3 regions of the Achromobacter sp. 18P8.1.1 genome follow, and region 2 is predicted to be linked to each of the others. Evidence: predicted binding sites of a transcription regulator. Region 2 holds the regulator's gene; each other region holds the start of a gene.
What was found. Region 2 encodes HrcA, which represses chaperone genes, less so after heat shock. Its sites were predicted from a motif close to TTAGCACTCNNNNNNNNNGAGTGCTAA; they were not measured.

Region 1 (3,635 bases), on a different contig from region 2:
CTGTCTCAAGACGGGGAAGCGGCTTCTTATCGGCGCTTTGCCTCCATCCTGGGCGAGTCCGAGGCATTGGCCCGCGCGCAGATCCGCTGCCTGCCGGGCAATCACGACCAGCCGGCCGTACTGCGCCAGGAATTGCCGCAATGGTCGGCGCCGGTAACCGACGTCGGCGCCTGGCGCGTCGTGGCGCTGGACACCACGGTGCCCGGCTCCAACGCCGGCCACTTGCCCGACAGCCAACTGGACCTGCTTGAGGCCGCCCTGGCTGACGCGCCCGGCCGCCACACCCTGGTCGCGATGCATCACAACCCGATGCAGATAGACAGCCACTGGCATGACTCGATGATGATCGACAATCCGCAGGCGCTGTTCAAGCGCCTGGCCCGCTTTCCGCAGGCGCGCGTGCTGCTGTGGGGACATGTGCATCATGAGTTCGACCGCCGCCGCCACAACCTGCGCATGCTGGCCACGCCGTCGACCTGCTTTCAGTTCAGCATCCGCGACGGCAAGCACGTGGTCGACAACATGGCGCCCGGCTACCGCTGGATCAAACTCTATGAAGACGGGTCGATGGCCACCGGCGTGCGTCGCGTGCAGGACGCGCTGTGGCATACGGCGCTGGCGCCGGACGACGCGCAAGCCGCATAACGAGCGGGCATAAAAAACGGGGCACCAAGATATGCATGGTGCCCCGCAAGCATCCGTCTCATAGGGGAGGGGAAAGAGGAGAAGCCGAGACGGATGACAAGACTGCTAACCGAAGTTCGCGGTCTACATGAAGTTAGTCGGCGCGATCCCCATTAAGTTTCTGCAATCACGCAAAATTAAGGGCCAAATTTGTATCAATTTATTGATCGATTGTGGCGCCTGTGCCGCCGCAGCATGCCCGGGCGGTCGCGTGCAAAGAAAAGGGCCGCTTGCGCGGCCCTTTTTGCTGATTGATGCAGCGGGTGGAACCCGGCGGATCAGGCGGCCAGGTTGCCGCGCATCTTCTTCAAGGCAGCAGCTTCAATCTGGCGGATGCGTTCGGCCGACACGCCGAATTCCTGCGCCAGTTCGTGCAGCGTGGCGCCACCGTCGTCTTGCAGCCAGCGGGCCTCGACGATACGGCGCGAACGGGCGTCCAGTGCTTCCAGCGCGGTATTCAGCCCCGTGCTCTGCAACTGGTCGCGCGCAGCGCGTTCCAGCACCCGCGTGGGTTCCTGGCGGCCGTCGTCGGACAGGTAGGCGATCGGCGCATAGCTATCGTCGTCGTCGTCCTGGTTTTCCAGCGACATGTCGCGGCCGGACAGGCGCACTTCCATTTCGCTCACGTCTTCGCGGCGCACGTTCAGTTCGCGCGCGATGTGATCGACCTGTTCCGGGTCCAGCGTCTGGCCATCGGGGCGCATGCTGCGCAGGTTGAAGAACAGCTTGCGTTGGGCCTTGGTGGTAGCCACCTTGACCAGGCGCCAGTTGCGGATGATGTATTCGTGGATTTCGGCCTTGATCCAGTGCACGGCGAACGACACCAGGCGCACGCCGCGCTCGGGGTCGAAACGCTTCACGGCCTTCATCAGGCCGACGTTGCCTTCCTGGATCAGGTCGGCGTGCGGCAAGCCATATCCGAGGTACTGGCGAGCAACCGACACCACCAGGCGCAGGTGAGACAGAATCAGCTCGCGCGCCGCGCCCAGGTCTTCCTGGTCACGCAGGCGGCGGCCCAGCTCGGTTTCACGCTCGGCGGACAGGACCGGCAGGCGGTTGACCGAAGAGATATACGCGTCGATCGTGCCAAGTGCGCCCGGATTGGCAATGGCCAACGCCAGGGCGTTGCCGGAAGCGGCCAACGAGGTACTGGGTTGTTTCATAGCGGGGGTCTCCGGAAAGCGAAGGGGTAACGACATGGATTCGATGTTAGCACTCTAGTAAAGGGAGTGCTAATTCGACTATTGCGGTGCGTCAAAGTTTCACCGGGACATTATGTCCCTGTTTATTTTTTGCTCGTCCATTTGCACGACACCTCAGCCGTGGCGGGCCTGCGGGTGCCTGTGCGACGGCCCTACCAACCCAGGCGCTTCAGGCCTTCTGCGGTCGCTTCGCCGTCCGGGCGGACGAACAAGGCGCCGCGGGGGTCCATGAACACCTGGTATTTCGCGCCATCGAACAGCGGCATGTAGGCCCCGCTTCCAAATTGGACATCGACAAAGGGGAACGAGTTCGGAAAACTTTTCTTCAAGGACCCCAGGTCGGGGGCCGGCCAGTCATCCAGCGCGTGGACCGAGCGGGTCGCCGACGCCTCGCGCGCCGTATCGCTATAGCGTCCTGACAAGCGCTCCAGCCGGTACAGCGGCGGCACGCCGGCCATCAGCGCGGGCAGTTTCCAGCGCACGACCCGGGCGTCGATCTGCCACTGGTCGCCGTACAGCACGTATTGCTTGGGGCTGATGCCCGGCGCCGTGGCCGTGACCTGGAACTGGCCTTCGGCCTGCTGGCGCACCTCGATGCGGGCCACGGATTCGTCCGTGGTCAGGCGGAAGAACTGGACCAGCGACAGTGCCAGCAGCCCCGACACGCATCCCAGCAACACCAGCATCAGGCCGAACAGGCGCCGCACCGGCCGAAACTGGAACATCTTGCGGCCACGTTCGTCGCGGGGGCCGCCCCGGCCCAGCAGCATGGCCAGGCCCGGCAGCAGGACGACGACGGCGCCCAGAAGTATCCAGACGAAGGGAGCGATACCGTTGATCAAATCAAGCGTTCCTATTCAAGGAAACCGCGGGTCCCAGCCCGGCACGCCCAGGGCGCCACGAGCCTGCTGCGGCAGGCTCCCCAGTATAGAAGCGCGTTTTCAGGCTGCCGGTTTTCCAAGCCGTTCGACGTGAAACCGGATGTGATCCTCGATGTAGGTCGAGATGAAGTAGTAGCCGTGGTCGTAACCGGCCTGCCGGCGCAGCGTCAGCGGCTGATCGGCGGCATCGCAGGCCGCCTCGAATACGTCGGGATACAACTGCTCGGCCAGGAATTGGTCTGATTCGCCTTGGTCGATCAGGATGCCGGCGGGGAAGGGCTGGGTCAGGCCACGCATCAGAGCCGACGCGTCGTACGCGGCCCAGTCCTGGACGTTGTCGCCCAGGTAGGCGCCGAACGCTTTCTTGCCCCACGGGCACAGGCTGGGCGCGGCAATGGGTGCAAACGCCGACACCGAACGGAACTTGCCGGGGTTGCGCAGCGCCAGCACCAGCGCGCCGTGGCCGCCCATGGAGTGGCCGAAAATGCCCGTGCGCGACGCGTCGCCGGGCAGGGCGCCGCCGGTGACGATGCCATGCAGTTCGTCAGTGACGTAGCTGTACATGCGGTAGTGGTCGCGCCAGGCGGGCGTGGTGGCGTCCACGTAGAAACCGGCGCCCGTGCCCAGATCCCAGCTTTCGTCTTCGCCGGGCACATTCGCGCCGCGCGGGCTGGTGTCGGGCGCAACCAGCATGACGCCCAGTTCGGCTGCCAGGCGCTGGGCGCCCGCCTTGATCATGAAGGTCTCTTCCGTGCAGGTCAGCCCCGCCAGATAGAACAGCACCGGCACCGGGCCTTGCTCGGCTTGCGGCGGCACGTAGACCGAAAAACGCATGGGCAGGCCGATGGCGGCGGAGTCATGGCGGTAG
Region 2 (3,635 bases):
GTCCCCTTTTTTACTACCTTGCCGCTCTTGGGATCATGGTGCATGCGCCTTCTCCTTCAAGTCCGTGGGGGCCCGGGATGTCAGCGGCCAGCCCTGCAAGTTCCGTTCCACCATGCCGGCCAAGCCGGCGATCCAGGCCGGATCGTCGTTCAAGGCGGGGATGTATCGGAACTGCGTGCCGCCTGCCTCGACAAACGCGTCGCGGCATTCCAGGCTGATCTCTTCCAGGGTTTCCAGACAGTCTGCCACAAATCCCGGACACACCACATCCACCTCCGTCACCCCCGAGGCCGCCAGCGCCTTGAGCGTGGGTTCGGTGTAGGGCTCCAGCCAGCGGGCAGTGCCGAAACGGCTCTGGAACGTCACTTCGATCTGTTCGCGGGGCAAGGACAGCCGCTGCGACAACAGGCGCGCCGATTCCATGCAATCGCGGTAATAGGGGTCGCCCAGCTCGATCGAATAGCGCGGCAGGCCGTGAAAGCTCATCACCAGCTTCTGCGGCTTGCCATGTTCGCGCCAAAAGGCTTCGATGCGCGCGGCCAGCGGATCCAGCCAGGCCGGGTCTTCATGGAAGCGCTTGGTGAAACGCAGTTCGGGCTGGTCGCGCAGACGGGCGGCGTGACGGGTCACCGCGTCGACCACGGTGGCCGTGGTGCTGGCGGCGTACTGCGGATACAGCGGCACGGTCAGGATGCGCTCGCAGCCCGCGGCCCGCAGGCGCGTGATCGCGTCGGGAATCGACGGGTTGCCGTAGCGCATGCCCAGTTCCACCACCGCATCGATGCCCGTCGCGTGCAAAGCCGCGCGCACGCCATCGGCCTGGCGCTGGCTGTAGACCATCAGGGGCGAACCCTCTTTAAGCCACACCCCGGCATAGCGCGGCGCCAGCTTCTTGGGGCGCAAGGTCAGCACCAGCCCGTGCAGGATGGGCTTCCACAGGTAGCGGGGGATTTCGATCACACGGGGGTCGGACAGGAATTCGCCCAGGTATTTCTTGATGCCGGCCTTGTCCGGCGTGTCCGGGGTGCCCAGGTTCACCAGCAGCACGCCGACCTTGCCCGGCCCGCGCGGCGGCGGATCTTCGTTGAAGGGGTCGTCCTGCTCGGTTTCCGGCAGATAGCGTTCAGGCCACAGGTACTTGAACAGGCGAAGAAACACAAAAACTCCCCTTCCTCCGCAAGGAGGATGTAGCTTTGAATGGACCTACTGGTTGTGGCTGAGGGCGTTGGACAGCAAACGCGCCGTGATGTCCACGATGGGAATGACGCGCTCGTACGCCATGCGGGTGGGACCGATCACGCCCAGCGTGCCCACCACCTTGCCGTCCACGCCGTAGGGCGCGGTAATAACCGAGACTTCTTCCATCGGCACCAGTTGCGAGTCGCCGCCGATGTAGATCTGCACCCCCTGCGCGCGGCTGGACACGTCCAGCAGCTGCAGCAGGTCGGTCTTCTTTTCGAACAGCGAGAACATCTTGCGCAACCGGTCCATGTCGGACGCGATGTCCGTCACGTCCAGCAGCTTGCGTTCGCCGGAAATGATCATGGCGTCGCCGTCTTCGGCGGCTTCGGCGCTGGCCTCCACCGCTGCCTGCATCAGGCGCGAGATGTCTTCGCGCAGCTGGGCCAGCTCGGTGGACAAGGTCTGGCGCACCGCATTGAAGGACTTGCCCGCGAAATGCATGTTGAAGAAATTGCCGGCTTCCAGCAATTCGGCTTCGACGTAATCGCGCTGCACGAACAGGATGCGGTTCTGAACGTCGCCGTCGGGCGTGACGATGATCAGCAGCACCCGCTTGTCGGACAGCCGGATGAATTCGATCTGGCGGAACACCTGGGCGCGCTTGGGCGTAAGCACCACGCCGGCGAACTGCGTCAGGTTAGACAGCAGCGCGGCCGCGGCATTGACGGCGCGGGTGGGTTCGGCGGCCGACAGCATTTCGCCCATGTTGTGCGGTTGCAGCTGATAGGACTGCACGGCCAGCAAGGAATCGACGAACATGCGATAGCCCCGCGGCGTGGGAACTCGGCCGGCGGACGTATGCGGGCTATGGATCAGCCCCAGCTCTTCCAGGTCCGCCATCACATTGCGGATCGTGGCCGGGGACAAGTCGAAGACTTTCGATAGCGTCCGCGAGCCGACTGGCTGCCCATCGGCGATGTAGCGTTCTATCAACGCTTTCAGTAGTGCGCGTGCGCGGTCATCCATAACAGGTATTTTAGGGAATCTTTTCCAATTAAGGCGATTTTTGTCCCGCAAGCGGATATGCGGCCCCATATAATCGGCTAATCAGCCCCCTACGGGCGGGTTTCGGCTTTCTGGCTTTACCTTTTTCGATACGCACGCATCCATGCACTTTCCTACCGTCGCCCTGATCGGCAGATACCAGGACACCGGCCTGGACACACCGCTGAGAGCCCTTGCGCACGCGCTGACGCAAGCGGGCAGGCACGTGCTCATCGATGCCGATACCGCGCGCAATACCGGCCTGACCGAATACCCCGTTGCCACCCTCGAGGAAATCGGCCAGCGCGCGTCGCTGGCCGTCGTGATGGGCGGCGACGGCACCGTGTTGGGCGCGGGCCGCCACCTGGCGCCCTTCGGCGTGCCGCTGGTCGGCATCAACCACGGGCGGCTGGGCTTCATCACCGACATTCCGCTGCAAGACGCGCATGGCGCGCTGGCGCGCGTGCTCGAAGGCAGCTTCCAGATCGAAGAACGCATGCTGCTGGAAGGCAGCGTGTGGCGCGGTGACCAGAAGATGTATTCCGCGTCGGCCTTGAACGACGTCGTGCTGAACCGCGCCGGCCGCGGCGGCATGATCGAAGTGCGCGTAGAGCTGGACGGCGCCTTCATGTACACGCAGCGCGCCGACGGCCTGATCATCGCCACGCCCACGGGTTCCACCGCGTACGCCCTGTCGGCCAACGGCCCCATCCTGCACCCCGGCATGAACGCCATGGTGCTGGTCCCCGTCGCGCCGCAAACGCTGTCGAACCGCCCTATCGTCATCCCCGACACCGGCGTGCTGAACATGACCCTTACCGCCATGGGCCGGGTCGAAGTGGGCGCCAGCGTGCATTTCGACATGCAGACCTGGTCGGACCTGCAACCGGGCGACCGCATCGTCGTGCAGCGCGCGCCCTATACCATCCGCTTCGTGCACCCCGAGGGCTACAGCTTCTTTTCCACCCTGCGCCGCAAGCTGCACTGGAACCTGATGCCCCAAGCCACCGACAACGTAGAGTAGTTAGCGCCCCGACATGCTGCGCACCCTGCATATCCGCGACTTCGTCATCGTCGAACAGACCGAGATCCATTTCGGCGCCGGCTTCACCGTTTTCTCCGGCGAGACCGGCGCGGGCAAATCCATCCTGGTGGATGCGCTGGCGCTGACCTTGGGCGAACGCGGCGACGCCAGCATGCTGCGTGAAGGCGCGCCCCGCGCCGATATCACCGCCGTCTTCGACACGCCCAAGTCGCTGCACGCCTGGCTGGCCGAACGCGAGATCGACGCCGACGACGAACTGTCGCTGCGCCGCGTCATCGATGCGCAAGGCCGCAGCCGCGCCTATATCAACGGCACGCCCGCCACCGTCGCCCAGTTGCGCGAACTGGGCGACAGCCTGGTCGAC
Region 3 (3,635 bases), on a different contig from region 2:
GCCGGCAGCGGCGAGCGCTGCAGGTTGCATCAACAGCGCAGTCAGCGCCTCGCGCAGCAGCTCGGAAAAGCCGGCGGCGGTCTGCTCAAAACCAAGAACGGCAAGAAGATTGGCATCGGCGAACTTGCGCGTCGCGCGCCACCCAGGCACTGTCTTGTAGCCCTCCGCACGGGTCCATTCCAGCGCCGCCAGCGCCCGCACTGACGTTTGCACGGCGCACGCCCACGGCTTGTCCGCCGCCATGACCCAGACACCCTTGCGAACGGCCGGCAACTGGCTGACCCGGCCACGGCACAACGCCAATGCCGCCACGCCATGCTCACGGGCCTGACGCATCGCCTCGATCGGGCCAAAGGCATTCCAGGCGGCGCGCCCTTTTCCCGTCAATGCGGCGAAGTCCACGAGATGCAGCGACAGCGCGCCGTGCGGCGCGCCCGTATCCGAGTGCCAATCAAAGGCCGGCACTTCCTCCGCAAGCTGCCGCACAAGCAAAGCGACCTCCTCCCCAGACATCCCCCAGCCGTGCAGGGCGACCACGGGGCGATTGGATGCGGTATGAGTTCCACGGGTTGCTATTGAGTCCGACACTGTGTCTCCACTTGAGTTGGGAGTACGCAGTTTCGATCGCGGTCAGGACATTAGCTGTCTCGAAGGCCACATTGGTTGTATTTACTTGCTAGGCCGCTTGAGTCGCCCGGGATAATGCGGAGGAGTGGACTCACAACATCTGCTGCAGCACTATCCCGCGAGCAGGACGGTTATGAAGAGATCGACGTACACCAAGGAACGGAGAGCAGGCCCGCCATCTGTACAACGCATTCAACCGCGCCGACCTGCCCGGAGATCTGCTTCACGCGCTGTGGTTGCCGGTGGCGGAGAACGGCAAGATCGAGGTGGAATTCGCTGGCGAGCCGGGCGTGCGTTATGACGCGTTGATCGTCTTTAGTGAAGGGCATATCAAATGCCTGGGCCTGGCGATCCTGCTCGCCAAGAACATCGCACAGGGCTGCCCCGTGGTCATCTTCGACGACGTCGTCAACGCGATCGACGACGACCACCGCGACGGCATCTGGCGCACTTTCTTCGAGGACGGCTTGCTCGATGGCAAGCAGGTCATCCTCACCTCGCACGCGGAGGAATTCCTGCACCGCATCCAGCAGGAGTTGGGCGTGCGGCGCGCCGCGGCCATCAAGCGCTACAAGTTCCTCCCGCATCAGGGGGAGCACGAACTGCGCGTCGACAGCGACCCGCCCACGAAGAACTACGTTCTGCTGGCCCAGCAGGCATTGGCGGCCGACGAGAAGCGCGAGGCACTGCGCCAGGCCCGGCCGGCGCTAGAGAGTCTGACGGATCGCCTTTGGACATGGCTGGGCCGGCGGGCGGACAGTCGGATCGACATCAAGCTGGGCGGACCCCGCTCGCCCTGGGAGTTGAACAACAAGTGCAGCAAGTTGCGATCGGCGGTCGATCGCATCTCGGCGCAGCACGCCGGTGCGCCGCAGGCGGTCGCCGCGCTCGCCGCGCTGCTCAATGTCAGCGGCGCGAGATCGAGTGGGGATACCTCAATAGCGGCGTACACGACGCCCAGCGTGACCATGAATTTGACCGTGCCACTGTGCGCACAATAGTGGAATCCGTCACTGCATTAGATGCAGCACTAGAAGCGTTGCAGAACCGCTGAGCAACCGCCTTAGGTCGTCCGAGATGAGGTTGATTGAGAAATATCGACCCTGCCCAACATCCTGGACCCATGACCGATGCCAAATCGATGCCTGCATTGGGTCGGATGCGGTCGGTCGGCTCGAGGTACTTTCTGCCCAGGTTAAGGCCAAGGTCTCAAGTTGAATGAAATTCGACAGCAGCTCAATTTCCGCAACAAATCCTTATTTTTCAACGACTTGAGTTAAATTAATACATATTTGTATTGGGGATCACAGATGCCAACGGCGCTGCCACTGTGGTTTGCGCTCATCAACGGCAGTGCCGAAAGTTTCAAACTGGATGACACAAATTCCAAACTCAATGGAATTCGACACCCGGCGCGCCCATCAAATATGTAACAGCCCGGCCTCCCCCCCTTGAAGCCCGGAACATCATCCCTATAATTAGCACTCGACACCGGTGAGTGCTAACAGCCCTCCCGGGGCTAACCGATCATTCACTTTTTTCAAGTAAACAGGAGTTCCTCATGGCCTTGCGTCCCCTGGGCGATCGCGTGATCGTCAAACGCCTCGAAAACGAGCGCAAGACTGCCTCGGGCATCGTCATCCCCGACAGCGCCGCTGAAAAGCCTGATCAAGGCGAAGTCGTGGCCGTCGGCCCCGGCAAGAAGACCGAAGACGGCAAGATCCTGCCGGTCGACCTGAAGGCTGGCGACAAGGTTCTGTTCGGCAAGTACGCCGGCCAGTCCGTGAAGGTTGATGGCGAAGAACTGCTCGTCATCCGCGAGGACGAAATCCTCGCCGTGGTTCTGTAAACCCCGCCTCAAACGAATTTTCGAAGGAAGCTAAGAAATGGCTGCCAAGCAAGTATTGTTCGGTGACGACGCCCGCGTGCGCATCGTCCGCGGCGTGAATGTTCTCGCCAACGCTGTTAAGACCACCCTGGGCCCCAAGGGTCGCAACGTCGTGCTGGAGCGCTCGTTCGGCGCCCCGACGGTGACCAAGGACGGCGTGTCCGTCGCCAAGGAAATCGAACTGAAGGACAAGTTCGAAAACATCGGCGCACAACTGGTCAAGGACGTTGCTTCCAAGACCTCCGACAACGCCGGTGACGGCACCACGACCGCCACCGTGCTGGCTCAAGCCATCGTCATGGAAGGCCTGAAGTACGTTGCCGCCGGTTTCAACCCGATCGACCTGAAGCGCGGCATCGACAAGGCTGTCGCCGCTGCCGTTGCTGAACTGAAGAAGCAATCCAAGCCGGTCACGACCAGCAAGGAAATCGCCCAAGTCGGTTCGATCTCGGCCAACAGCGATTCCTCCATCGGCCAGATCATCGCTGACGCGATGGACAAGGTTGGCAAGGAAGGCGTCATCACCGTCGAAGACGGCAAGTCGCTGGAAAACGAGCTGGACGTCGTCGAAGGCATGCAATTCGACCGCGGCTATCTGTCGCCCTACTTCATCAACAGCCCGGAAAAGCAAGTTGCCGTGCTGGAGGACCCGTTTGTCCTGATCTTCGACAAGAAGATCAGCAACATCCGTGACCTGCTGCCCGTGCTGGAACAAGTTGCCAAGTCGAGCCGTCCCCTGCTGATCATCGCAGAAGACGTCGAAGGCGAAGCGCTGGCCACCCTGGTTGTGAACAACATCCGTGGCATCCTGAAGACCACCGCCGTCAAGGCTCCGGGCTTCGGCGACCGCCGCAAGGCCATGCTGGAAGACATCGCCATCCTGACGGGCGGCACGGTGATCTCCGAAGAAACCGGCATGTCGCTGGAAAAGGCCGGCCTGGCTGAACTGGGCCAAGCCAAGCGCATCGAAGTGGGCAAGGAAAACACGACGATCATCGACGGCGCTGGCGACAGCAAGTCGATCGAGGCTCGCGTCAAGCAAGTCCGCATCCAGATCGAAGAAGCCACGTCCGACTACGACCGTGAAAAGCTGCAAGAACGCGTGGCCAAGCTGGCCGGC

Region 1: a site for HrcA is predicted at 1,894-1,920, ahead of rpoH (RNA polymerase sigma factor RpoH). Genes of this name have one in related genera too.
Region 3: a site for HrcA is predicted at 2,106-2,132, ahead of groES (co-chaperone GroES). Genes of this name have one in related genera too.

Annotation. Positions count from the first base shown of each region.
Region 1 covers NZ_JBYOKH010000051.1:13,370-17,004, forward strand. The annotation lists gene AC27VE_RS24935 (phosphodiesterase) at 1-645, shown strand, start outside; gene rpoH (RNA polymerase sigma factor RpoH) at 963-1,883, opposite strand; gene AC27VE_RS24945 (hypothetical protein) at 2,039-2,728, opposite strand; gene fghA (S-formylglutathione hydrolase) at 2,828-3,635, opposite strand, start outside.
Region 2 covers NZ_JBYOKH010000001.1:197,416-201,050, forward strand. The annotation lists gene AC27VE_RS00890 (hypothetical protein) at 1-44, opposite strand, end outside; gene hemH (ferrochelatase) at 34-1,158, opposite strand; gene hrcA (heat-inducible transcriptional repressor HrcA) at 1,204-2,208, opposite strand; gene AC27VE_RS00905 (NAD kinase) at 2,351-3,250, shown strand; gene recN (DNA repair protein RecN) at 3,264-3,635, shown strand, end outside.
Region 3 covers NZ_JBYOKH010000009.1:40,926-44,560, reverse strand. The annotation lists gene AC27VE_RS08505 (hypothetical protein) at 1-537, opposite strand, end outside; partial or broken gene AC27VE_RS08500 (ATPase) at 789-1,681, shown strand; gene groES (co-chaperone GroES) at 2,189-2,476, shown strand; gene groL (chaperonin GroEL) at 2,514-3,635, shown strand, end outside.